3 regions of the Streptomyces sp. NPDC002144 genome follow, and region 3 is predicted to be linked to each of the others. Evidence: predicted binding sites of a transcription regulator. Region 3 holds the regulator's gene; each other region holds the start of a gene.

Region 1 (4,054 bases), on a different contig from region 3:
CTCAAGGACGTCTACCGGGCCGCCGGACTGGAGCTCACCGGTGAGGAACCGCCCGACTTCCTGCCCGCGGTGCTGGAGTTCACGGCCCGCACCGGCGACACCGGCCTCCTCACCGGACACCGCGACGGCCTGGAGCGACTCCGTTCCCGGCTCACCGACGTCGGCACCCCGTACGCGTCGGTCCTGCACGCCGTGTGCGCGACGCTGCCGAGCCGCCGCAGGACGGGGCCCTAGGCGGCGCCGCCCTTCGTGTCGCGGTCCTCGTCGACGATCTCCGCGTCCACCACGCCCTCCTCGTCCTGCGGTGAGGTGTGCTGCTCGGTGCCGCCGCCGGGGTCCGTGCCGGACGACGGCTGTTCCGCCTGCGCGTACATCGCCTGGCCCATCTTCTGGCTGACGGACGCCAGTTTCTCGACCCCGGCGCGGAGTTCGGCCGTGTCCGCGTCGCGCTCCAGCAGCTCCTTCAGCTCGGCCGTCGCCTCCTGGACCTCCGTCCTGGTGTCGGCGGGGACGCGGTCCTCGTTGTCGCGGATGAACTTCTCGGTCTGGTAGACGAGTTGCTCCGCCTGGTTGCGGGTCTCGGCGGCCTCGCGGCGCCTGCGGTCCTCCTCGGCGTACTGCTCCGCCTCCCGCATCATGCGGTCGATGTCGTCCTTGGGCAGCGCGGAACCGCCCGTCACCGTCATCTTCTGCTCGCGGCCGGTCGCCAGGTCCTTCGCCGAGACGTGCATGATCCCGTTCGCGTCGATGTCGAAGGCGACCTCGATCTGCGGCACCCCGCGCGGGGCGGGCGGCAGCCCGGTGAGGTCGAAGACGCCCAGCTTCTTGTTGTACGCGGCGATCTCGCGCTCGCCCTGGTAGACCTGGATGCCGACGGACGGCTGGTTGTCGGTGGCCGTCGTGAAGATCTCCGAACGCCGGGTCGGGATCGTCGTGTTGCGTTCGATGAGCTTGGTCATGATGCCGCCCTTGGTCTCGATGCCGAGGGACAGCGGGGTGACGTCGAGGAGGAGGACGTCCTTCACGTCACCGCGGATGACACCGGCCTGCAGGGCCGCGCCGACGGCCACGACCTCGTCCGGGTTGACGCCCTTGTGCGGGTCCTTGCCGGTGAGCTCCTTGACCAGGTCGGTGACGGCCGGCATCCGGGTCGAGCCGCCGACCAGGATGACGTGGTCGATCGCCGACAGCTTCACGTTCGCGTCCTTGACCGCCTGGTGGAAGGGGGTCTTGCAGCGGTCGAGCAGATCGGCGGTGAGCTCCTGGAACTGGGCGCGGGTCATCTTCTCGTCGAGGTGCAGCGGGCCCTCGGCGGAGGCGGTGATGTAGGGCAGGTTGATCGTGGTCTCGGACGAGCTGGACAGCTCGATCTTCGCCTTCTCGGCGCCCTCCCGCAGCCGCTGGAGCGCCATCTTGTCCTTGCCGAGGTCGATGCCGTACTGCCCCTGGAACTTCTTGACCAGGTGCTCCACGATCCGCTGGTCCCAGTCGTCGCCGCCCAGATGCGTGTCGCCGTTGGTGGCCTTGACCTCGATGACCCCGTCGCCGATCTCCAGCAGCGACACGTCGAAGGTGCCGCCGCCGAGGTCGAAGACGAGGACCGTCTGCTCCTCGCCGCGGTCGAGGCCGTAGGCGAGGGCCGCGGCCGTCGGCTCGTTGATGATCCTGAGCACCTTCAGGCCGGCGATCTCCCCGGCCTCCTTGGTCGCCTGCCGCTGCGAGTCGTCGAAGTACGCGGGTACGGTGATCACCGCGTCCGTGACGTCCTCGCCGAGGTAGGACTCGGCGTCCCGCTTGAGCTTCTGCAGCACCCTCGCGGACAGCTCCTGCGCCCGGTACCGCGTCCCGTCGATCGACCCCTGCTCGGGGAAGCGCCAGTGCGCGTCGCCCATGTGCCGCTTCACCGACCGGGCCGTCCGCTCGACGTTCGTCACGGCCTGCCGCTTGGCGACCTCTCCGACCAGTACCTCCCCGTTCTTGGCGAAGGCCACGACCGACGGTGTGGTCCTGGCCCCCTCCGCGTTGGCGACGACGGTGGGTTCGCCGCCCTCCAGCACGGCCACCACCGAGTTCGTGGTCCCGAGATCGATCCCGACCGCACGTGCCATGTCCGTCCCCTTCCGCCAGGGCGCTTCTCAGACTCCAGCACAAAACTTGAGTGCGCTGTTGTCAATGCCGCGAAGGGCCCTGCGGTCCGGGTACCCCGGAAAACCGCGGTGCCGCGCCTCTGTGCGAGACGCGGCACCGGTGTCGCGGGCGTTCAGGAAAGCTTGGCGGACAGGGTGATCGTCGTGCCGGTCAGCGCCTGGCTGACCGGGCAGTTCTTCTTGGCGTCCTCGGCGGCGGCGACGAACGCGTCGTTGTCGATGCCGGGGACCGTGCCCTCGACGGTGAGGTGGATGCCGGTGATGCCCTCACCCGGCTGGAAGCTGACGTCGGCGGAGGTGACGAGCTTGGTGGGCGGAGTGCCGGCGCCGTTCAGGGCGTGCGACAGCGCCATGGAGAAGCAGCTGGAGTGCGCGGCGGCGATCAGCTCCTCGGGGCTGGTCTTGCCGTTCGCGTCCTGGGAGCGCGAGGCCCACGTGACCGGCTGCGCCTCGATGGCACCCGAGGAGTCGAAGTTGACGACCCCGTTGCCCTCGATCAGGCTGCCTTCCCAGACGGTGTGTGCGGAGCGCGTGGTTGCCACGGTGAATCCTTCCGACTTCCTGGTGTTCCTTGCGACCCCATCCGATCACATTCCGGCTCATCGCACCCGGAAGACGGGCCCTCGGGCGGTGAACGGCAGCCGGGCGCCCTGCGGGATCAGATAGGCGTGCTCCCGGCGCACCCGCAGCACGTCGCACCAGCCGTCGGTGATCACGAGGACGGGCGCGGTCGGCGGGAAGTCGTCGGCGCGCAGCAGCAGGTCGATCCCGGGCTGCAGGACCGTGCCGCCCCGGCCGTGGACCCGTACCCGCCCGGCGATCTCGGTGACCGGCAGGAAGCCCGCGTCGTGCGGGGCCGCGTCGCAGAAGACCACACGGGCGGCGGGCACGTCCCGGGCCCCGGCGTACGAGGCGATCGCCCCCAGCGCCTTGCCGAGCAGGGTGCGGTCCATGGACCCGGAGGTGTCCAGCACGACACCGAAGGTGCAGCGGGCGATCTCCTCGGGAGGGTAGTAGCGCCCCGCACGCGGGATGTCCGGCGTCGAGGACTGGCGGCGGGAGGGGCGGGCGTACGACCGCACGGGCTGCGGGCTCGGCACGAACTCGTCGAACCAGCGGGCGAGTTGCGCGTCCCAGGGCAGCGGCGGATGGCTGAGCGCGCGGATCTCCTCGACCAGGCCGCCGGGCAGGAACCCGCGCTCCTGCCGCTGGTGCAGGTCCAGGCCCTGGGCGAGGCCCCGGCGGTAGAACCCGTCCAGGTCGACGTACTCGCCGGGCGGGCCGAGCGGGGCGCCGAGGATGTCGCCGAGGCCCTTGCCGCGCGGGGTGGCCAGCCGGCGCATCCGGCGCAGGTCGCCGGCGAGACGGTCGTAGACCTCCTCGGCGGACAGACCGGTCAGCGCGGGGTCGTACAGCAGTCCCTCCGGCATGGTGCCGATCTGCATCTCCCGCAGCCAGTCGTTGATGACGTAGTCGCAGGCGACGTTGAAGAGGTAGGGGTCGCGGGTGCCGCAGCGGTCGCCGTGGCGCAGGGCGGCGTGCAGCATCTCGTGCGCCAGGATGAACCGCCACTCCTCGTCGTCGAAGGTCCGCAGCGGGTTGATGTAGATCTCGCCGGCCTCCGCGTTCACCGCGGCAACGGAGATGCCGTGGGCGCGGGCGAGTTCGGCGTCGGCGACCAGCCTGATGCCGGCCGCGATGCCGCCGAGCAGGGGGTAGGAGGAGATGAACCAGCTCAGCGCCTTCTGCCACGGCCGCTGCGGGGCGAGTTCGCCGCTGAGCGAGTCGCGGCGGCCGCCGGCCAGGTCCATCGCCGCGGACACGGTCCGGGTCAGGGCGCCGGCGAACGCCAGCTGGTGGTCCGGGGGCCCGCTGTACCATCCGTGCCAGGTCAGCAGCAGCTGGTC
Region 2 (4,054 bases), on a different contig from region 3:
CTGTCCGGCAGCGTCCGTCACGCCGCTACCGGAACCTCCGACTCCGCGTCGCTCGTGGCGGGCGCGAGGGCCAGCTCCAGGACCTGACGGACGTCCGTGACGGTGTGGACGTCCAGCTTGTCCAGCACCTCCGCGGGCACGTCGTCCAGGTCGGGTTCGTTGCGCTTGGGGATGATGACGGTCGTCACCCCGGCGCGGTGCGCGGCGAGCAGCTTCTGCTTCACGCCGCCGATGGGCAGGACCCGGCCGGTCAGCGAGACCTCACCGGTCATCGCCACGTCCGTGCGGACCAGACGGCCGGAGAGCAGCGACGCCAGGGCCGTCGTCATCGTGACACCGGCGCTCGGACCGTCCTTCGGCACCGCGCCCGCCGGGAAGTGGATGTGCACGCCGCGGTCCTTGAGGTCCGCGACCGGCAGCTCCAGTTCCGCGCCGTGCGAACGGAGGAAGGACAGGGCGATCTGCGCGCTCTCCTTCATCACGTCGCCCAGCTGACCGGTGAGGGTCAGGCCCGCGCCGCCCGTCTCCGGGTCCGCGAGAGACGCCTCGACGAACAGCACGTCGCCGCCCGCGCCGGTCACCGCGAGGCCGGTGGCCACACCGGGCACCGCGGTACGGCGCTCGGCCGGGTCCTGGGCGGACTCGGGCACGTGGTGCGGCCGCCCGATCAGCGCCCGCAGGTCCTCGTCCCTGATGGTGAACGGCAGCTCCCGCTCGCCCAGTTCGTGCTGCGCCGCGACCTTGCGGAGCAGCCGGGCGATCGAGCGCTCCAGGGTGCGCACGCCCGCCTCGCGGGTGTACTCGCCGGCGAGCTTGCGCAGCGCGCTCTCCTCGAGGGTGACCTCGCCCTTGTCGATGCCGGCCCGCTCCAGCTGGCGCGGGAGCAGGTGGTCACGGGCGATGACGACCTTCTCGTCCTCGGTGTAGCCGTCCAGGCGGACCAGCTCCATACGGTCCAGCAGCGCCTCCGGGATGGCTTCCAGGACGTTCGCCGTCGCGAGGAACACGACGTCGCTCAGGTCGAGTTCGACCTCCAGGTAGTGGTCGCGGAAGGTGTGGTTCTGCGCCGGGTCGAGGACCTCGAGCAGGGCGGCCGCCGGGTCGCCCCGGAAGTCGGAGCCCACCTTGTCGATCTCGTCGAGCAGGACGACCGGGTTCATCGAACCGGCCTCCTTGATCGCCCGGACGATCCGGCCGGGCAGCGCGCCGACGTACGTACGGCGGTGACCGCGGATCTCGGCCTCGTCGCGCACACCGCCGAGGGCGACGCGGACGAACTTGCGGCCCATGGCGTGGGCGACCGACTCACCGAGCGAGGTCTTGCCGACACCGGGCGGGCCGACGAGCGCGAGGACGGCACCGCCGCGGCGCCCGCCGATGACACCGAGGCCCCGGTCGCTACGGCGCTTGCGCACCGCCAGGTACTCGGTGATCCGCTCCTTCACGTCCTCCAGGCCGGAGTGCTCGGCGTCCAGGACCGCCTTGGCGCCCTGGATGTCGTACGCGTCCTCGGTCCGCTCGTTCCAGGGGAGTTCGAGGACGGTGTCCAGCCATGTCCGGATCCACGAGCCCTCGGGCGACTGGTCGCTGGACCGCTCCAGCTTGTCGACCTCCTTGAGGGCGGCTTCCCGCACCTTCTCCGGCAGGTCGGCGGCCTCCACACGGGCGCGGTAGTCGTCGGACTCCTCACCGTCCTTCTCGCCGTTCAGCTCGCGCAGTTCCTTGCGGACGGCCTCCAGCTGGCGGCGGAGCAGGAACTCGCGCTGCTGCTTGTCGACGCCCTCCTGGACGTCCTTGGCGATGGTCTCGGCGACGTCCTGCTCGGCCAGGTGGTCGCGCAGGTGCTGGGTGGCGAGCTTGAGACGGGCGACCGGGTCGGCGGTCTCCAGCAGCTCGATCTTCTGTTCGGTGGTCAGGAAGGGGGAGTAACCGGAGTTGTCGGCGAGCTGGGACACGTCGTCGATGGCCTGGACGCGGTCCACGACCTGCCAGGCGCCGCGCTTGCGCAGCCAGGCGGTGGCGAGGGCCTTGTACTCCTTGACCAGTTCGGTGACGTGGCCGGGCAGAGGCTCGGGCACGGTCTCGTCGATGCGCGTGCCCTCGACCCACAGCGCCGCGCCCGGTCCGGTGGTGCCGGCGCCGATCTTGACGCGGCCGCGACCGCGGATCAGGGCGCCGGGGTCGCCGTCGGCGAGGCGGCCGACCTGCTCGACGGTGCCGAGCACGCCGGTGCCGGGGTAGGTGCCGTCGACGCGCGGGACCAGGAGCACCCTGGGCTTGCCCGGCTCGGAGCGGGCGGCGGCCTGGGCGGCCTCCACCGCTGCGCGTACGTCGGCGTCGTTCAGGTCCAGCGGAACCACCATTCCGGGCAGCACGACCTCGTCGTCGAGCGGCAGCACTGGGAGGGTGAGCGGTGTGGACGTCGAAGCCATGATCTCCCTTTCGGCAGTCAAGTTGAGCTATGCCGACTCAATGCGCGGCGCGCCACGGATGTTCCCGGGTTCGCGCGTCGTTCGCTGTGGGCGATCAGGGCTGGATCAGGACTGGATCAGGGCTGAGGGACAGCGCAGGATCAGGACTGGGGACAACACGGCTTCGTGTGCTGGTCACGCGGGCTGAAGCCGGCCGCTTCGCTCGCGGTGCCAGCGGCGGATCAGGGGCCAGGTGGTGATCCCTATCGTCAGGGAGATCAGATGGCCCCAGTCCGTCATCGGGTCCGTGAACGCGCTCAGGTCCTCAAGGAGCATGCCGGCGAAGACGGTGAGCATCGGCCAGCGCACCCACGGCGGGAGCAGCCCCGCCAGGGCGCCCACGCTGGTGGCCACGCCGAAGCTGATGCCGTAGTCCAGGCGGTGCAGCGAGCTGTCGGGCAGATGTCCGGCCAGCACGGCGACGCCCACGGTGCCCTCGGTGGCGAGGGTGGCCAGTATGTGGCCCAGCAGGAAGACGACCGCCGTGCGCGCCCCGCCCAGCCGCCGCTCCAGCGCGGTAAGCACCAGCAGGAAGCAGATCACGTACGGCGAGGTGAACCCGCCCGCGACCCACAGCGCACTCGCGATCAGTACCTGCACGGGCGTGCGCAGCAGGTGCGCCACGTCCGTGCTGGAGGCCTGGTAGAGGGCGTGGCGCAGGGAGGGTGAGGCACAGGTGGCGACCGTCGAGGTGACGGCCAGCAGCACCGCGTAACCGAAGGTGAACGGCGTGCCGGTGGGGGTGGGGAGAATGCGCCGGACACGGAGGGCGCGGGGCCGGGACGGCGGTGCCGGTACCGGTACCGGCACCGCGGGTGCGGTGGCCGCGCAGCGCTGACGTGGCAGGCCGTCCAGCAGGTCGGAGACCTCGGGAAGAGGCGCGGCCGAGGACGTCGGGCCGGCCGCCGCGGTGTGCTCCACGTGAGGTGCTCCTTCCGTTTCCCCCACCTTTCGGGCCCCCACGGGCAACTGTCCATGACGGACGCCACATCCAGGCCGATTCTCAGCGCCTTCTCAGCGTGTTGACGAACTTCTCACAGCCACCGTACGGTCCCCCGGCGTTCACGGACGCAGCAGGCTCACCTCCCTCGCGTGCGCCTCCTGCGTCGCCGGATCCCAGTCGCCCGTGCAGTACACGGACGCCTCGCCGATGGCCCCGTCACGGATCTCGGCGCGCATCAACTCCCGGCAGTACCAGGTGCCTTGCCCGTCCTCCCAGCTCTCCTCGAACTCCAGCACAAGGCCGGTGGGAGTCGGGTCGACCCGATAGCGGGGCACCGTGCCGAGGAAGGGGTGACTGCGGCGGCGAAGAGCGACTAGTTCGTCGCGGCCCCGGGACTGCAGCCGCCACTGCGGGACCGTCAGATCGAGGAGGACGTCGTCGGTGAACAGCCCGTCGGGGGCGGTGTTGGTCTCCAGGAACCGTACGAAGAGCTCGGCGAGTTCCTTGACGCGGGTGTCGGTCTGCGTGCTCATGGCCGCGCTCCCTCGAGGTTGCCGGCGACGACCGCCATCGTGGCGTTCAGCTCGGCGGTGGGACTGAACTCGACGATCTCGGTTCCGGCGAAGACGAGGGGCAGATG
Region 3 (4,054 bases):
TGTACGCCGACGCCCAGGCCGCCCAGGCCGCCGGTGGCGCGTCCGCCGGTGCCGAGGCCCCGAAGGCCGACGACGACGTGGTCGACGCCGAGATCGTGGACGACGAGCGCAAGGACGGTGCCGCGTGACGGAGGAGACCCCGGGCTTCGAGGAGAAGCCCGACGTCCCCTCCGGCGCCACCTCTGACGACGCCGAGCCGAAGGCCGCCTCCGAGGGGGCGGCCCCGGCCGGGGACGCAGCGCAGATCGCCGGTCTGACGGCCCAGCTGGACCAGGTGCGCAAGGCGCTCGAGGAGCGCACCGCGGACCTCCAGCGGCTGCAGGCCGAGTTCCAGAACTACCGCCGCCGCGTGGAGCGGGACCGGATCACGGTCAAGGAGATCGCCATCGCGAACCTCCTGACCGAGCTTCTGCCCGTGCTCGACGACATCGGCCGCGCGCGGGAGCACGGCGAACTCGTCGGCGGATTCAAGTCCGTCGCGGAGTCGCTGGAGACCGTCGCGGCGAAGATGGGTCTGCAGCAGTTCGGCAAGGAGGGCGAGCCCTTCGACCCGACCATCCACGAGGCCCTGATGCACTCCTACGCTCCGGATGTCACCGAGACGACCTGCGTGGCGATCCTGCAGCCCGGGTATCGCATCGGCGAGCGCACCATCCGCCCCGCGCGGGTGGCGGTCGCCGAACCGCAGCCGGGCGCGCAGACGGTGAAGGCCGAGGGGGCCGAGGAGGCCCCGGCGGCCGAGGAGAAGAAGGACAACGGCCCTGAGGAGGGCTGACGTAGGTACCGATCGGAACACCGGAAAGGGGGCGCGTCGGGGATGAGCACCAAGGACTTCATCGAGAAGGACTACTACAAGGTCCTCGGCGTCCCCAAGGACGCCACCGAGGCCGAGATCAAGAAGGCGTACCGGAAGCTCGCCCGCGAGTTCCACCCGGACGCCAACAAGGGCAACGCCAAGGCCGAGGAGCGCTTCAAGGAGATCTCCGAGGCGAACGACGTCCTCGGCGACCCCAAGAAGCGCAAGGAGTACGACGAGGCACGCACCCTCTTCGGCAACGGCGGATTCCGTCCGGGGCCGGGCGCGGGCGGCGGGTCCTTCAACTTCGACCTGGGCGACCTCTTCGGAGGCGGCGCCCAGAGCGGGGGCTCCGGCGGTTTCGGCGGTGGGCTCGGTGACGTCTTCGGGGGCCTGTTCAACCGCGGCGGTACGGGCACGACCCGTACCCAGCCGCGGCGCGGCCAGGACATCGACACCGAGGTCAGCCTCAGCTTCACCGAGGCGATCGAGGGGGCGACGGTCCCGCTGCGGATGTCCTCGCAGGCACCGTGCAAGGCCTGTTCGGGCACCGGCGACGCGAACGGCAACCCGCGGGTGTGCCCGACGTGCGTCGGCACCGGACAGGTCGCCCGGGGCTCCGGCGGAGGGTTCTCCCTCACCGACCCCTGCCCCGACTGCAAGGGCCGCGGCCTGATCGCGGAGAACCCCTGCGAGGTCTGCAAGGGCTCGGGACGCGCCAAGTCCTCGCGCACCATGCAGGTCCGCATCCCGGCCGGCGTCTCCGACGGGCAGCGCATCCGGCTGCGCGGCAAGGGTGCGCCCGGCGAGCGGGGCGGCCCCGCGGGCGACCTGTACGTCACGGTCCATGTGTCCGGGCACCCCGTGTTCGGCCGCAAGGGCGACAACCTGACGGTGACCGTCCCGGTGACGTTCGCGGAGGCCGCCCTGGGCGGCGAGGTCCGCGTGCCGACCCTGGGCGGGCCGCCGGTCACCCTGAAGCTGCCGCCGGGCACGCCCAACGGCCGCACCATGCGCGCCCGGGGCAAGGGCGCGGTCCGCAAGGACGGCACCCGCGGGGACCTGCTGGTCACCGTCGAGGTGAGTGTCCCCAAGGACGTGACGGGGAAGGCTCGTGACGCACTCGAGGCATATCGCGAGGCGACCGCGGGCGAGGACCCGCGGGCGGAGTTGTTCCAGGCCGCGAAGGGAGCATGACGAAGATGGACGGCCGTCGGCGCGGTGACAATTTTCGTGGGCCGTATGAACTGACCGAGGAGACCCCGGTCTACGTCATCTCGGTCGCGGCCCAGCTGTCCGGTCTGCACCCGCAGACCCTGCGTCAGTACGACCGCCTGGGGCTGGTCTCCCCGGACCGCACTGCGGGCCGGGGCCGGCGCTACTCGGCCCGCGACATCGAACTGCTGCGCCAGGTGCAGCAGTTGTCGCAGGACGAGGGCGTCAACCTGGCCGGCATCAAGCGCATCATCGAGCTGGAGAACCAGGTCGCCGCGCTCCAGCAGCGCGTCGCCGAGCTCCAGGCCGCCGTCGACGGCGCGGCGGCGGCGATGCAGCAGCGCGAGGCGGCCGTGCACGCGTCGTACCGGCGTGACCTGGTGCCGTATCAGGAGGTGCAGCAGACCAGCGCGCTGGTGGTCTGGCGCCCGAAGAAGGCCAAGGACTGAAGAAGGCCAAGGACTGAAGTAGGCCACGGACTGAAGCACGCCACGGACCAGCGACGCTCCGTCTTTCGAAGAGACCCCGGAATGGCTGATTCCGGGGTCTCTTCGTGTCTGGGTACGTGAGGGCGCGGTGATCATCCAGGTGCTGGATGGAGGGTCCGTAAAGGTCCATTGGTGAAGGTTGTGCCAGGCCTTCACAACACAAGCGGAGCGTGGCGTTGCGCACTCGTTAAGTAGTTCCGCTTGACGCCCGGGGTGGGTGCCGCGTTGGCTTTTCAGTCATCCGGTCGCATTGAGGCGCCCGTGTCCCGAAAGCATCAGAAGTGAGCAGGCCAGTGAGCAGTTCCATGCGTCGTATTGCCATATCCGTGGCCGCGTCCACGCTGTCCCTCTCGCTGGCGGGCTGCGGCGTGCTGGGCGTGTCGGACAGCGGTGCCTCGGCGAGGCCCACGAAGGGCAACGACGTCACAGTCGGTCTGCTGCTGCCGGAGACGGCGAACACGCGCTACGAGAACTTCGACTACCCCATCGTCAAGAAGCAGGTCGCCTCCCTCACGAGGAACGAAGGCAAGGTCGACTACGCCAACGCCGGGCAGGACGCGAAGAAGCAGGCGTCCCAGATGCAGAAGATGATCGACGACAAGGTCGACATCATCCTGCTGGACGCCGTCGACTCGCACGCCATCGCCACCGAGGTGAAGAAGGCCAAGGACGCGGGCATCCCGGTCATCGCCTACGACCGCCTCGCCGAGGGCCCGATCGACGCGTACATCTCCTTCGACAACGAGCTGGTCGGCGAGGTCCAGGCGCGTTCCCTGCTGGACGCCCTGGGCAGCGAGGCCGACACCTCCGACAAGGTCGTCATGATGAACGGCTCGTCGACCGACCCCAACGCCAAGCAGTTCAAGGCGGGCGCGCTGTCCGAGCTGGGCGGCAAGGTGACGATCGCCGACTCCTTCGACACCGTCGACTGGAAGCCGGAGAACGCCCAGGCCAACATGACCAAGGCGATCGAGAAGATCGGCAAGGACAACATCGCGGCCGTCTACTCCGCCAACGACGGCATGGCCGGCGGCATCGTCAAGGCCCTGGAGAACGCGGGCGTCACCACCAAGCTGCCGCCGGTCACCGGACAGGACGCGGAACTCCCGGCCGTGCAGCGGATCGTCTCGGGCGAGCAGTACATGACCGTCTACAAGTCCTACCCGGACGAGGCCGCGGCCGCCGCGCAGATGGCCGTCGCCAAGGTCCAGGGCCACGACATCCAGTTCGACGCCCTCACCCAGGACAGTGTGGACAGCCCCACCAACAAGGACATCCCGGCGCAGCTGCTCACCGTGACCGCCGTGACGAAGAAGAACATCAAGTCGACGGTCGTCGCGGACGGCTTCTACAAGATCTCCGACATCTGCACCGGCGAGTACAAGTCGAAGTGCGCGGCCATCGGCCTGAAGTGATGTGACGTGATGTGACGAGGAGGGCCGGGGCCGGGTGACGGACCGGCCCTCCCCGCACGCTCGGCCCTCCCGCCCGTCCTCAGGCCACCCGCGTGAACTCGACCGTCACCTCCGGCGGGCCGCCCGCCACACCCCGGTAG

Evidence for each region. Region 3 encodes HspR, which represses chaperone genes until heat shock. Its sites were predicted from a motif close to TTGAGNNNNNNNNNCTCAA; they were not measured.
Region 1: the regulator HspR is predicted to act here: its motif matches at 2,155-2,173, upstream of dnaK (molecular chaperone DnaK).
Region 2: the regulator HspR is predicted to act here: its motif matches at 2,455-2,473, upstream of lon (endopeptidase La).

What each region holds. Positions count from the first base shown of each region.
Region 1 is NZ_JBSFDB010000006.1:108,187-112,240, forward strand. Features, by position in the region: gene narJ (nitrate reductase molybdenum cofactor assembly chaperone) at 1-234, shown strand, start outside; gene dnaK (molecular chaperone DnaK) at 231-2,108, opposite strand; gene ACWCQ1_RS11155 (OsmC family protein) at 2,261-2,689, opposite strand; gene ACWCQ1_RS11160 (vWA domain-containing protein) at 2,747-4,054, opposite strand, start outside.
Region 2 is NZ_JBSFDB010000046.1:55,020-59,073, reverse strand. Features, by position in the region: gene lon (endopeptidase La) at 18-2,432, opposite strand; gene ACWCQ1_RS41670 (rhomboid-like protein) at 2,607-3,392, opposite strand; gene ACWCQ1_RS41665 (hypothetical protein) at 3,534-3,947, opposite strand; gene ACWCQ1_RS41660 (cupin domain-containing protein) at 3,944-4,054, opposite strand, start outside.
Region 3 is NZ_JBSFDB010000008.1:280,293-284,346, reverse strand. Features, by position in the region: gene dnaK (molecular chaperone DnaK) at 1-128, shown strand, start outside; gene grpE (nucleotide exchange factor GrpE) at 125-775, shown strand; gene dnaJ (molecular chaperone DnaJ) at 818-1,993, shown strand; gene ACWCQ1_RS15245 (heat shock protein transcriptional repressor HspR) at 1,999-2,460, shown strand; gene ACWCQ1_RS15240 (sugar ABC transporter substrate-binding protein) at 2,805-3,914, shown strand; gene ACWCQ1_RS15235 (transglutaminase-like domain-containing protein) at 3,994-4,054, opposite strand, start outside.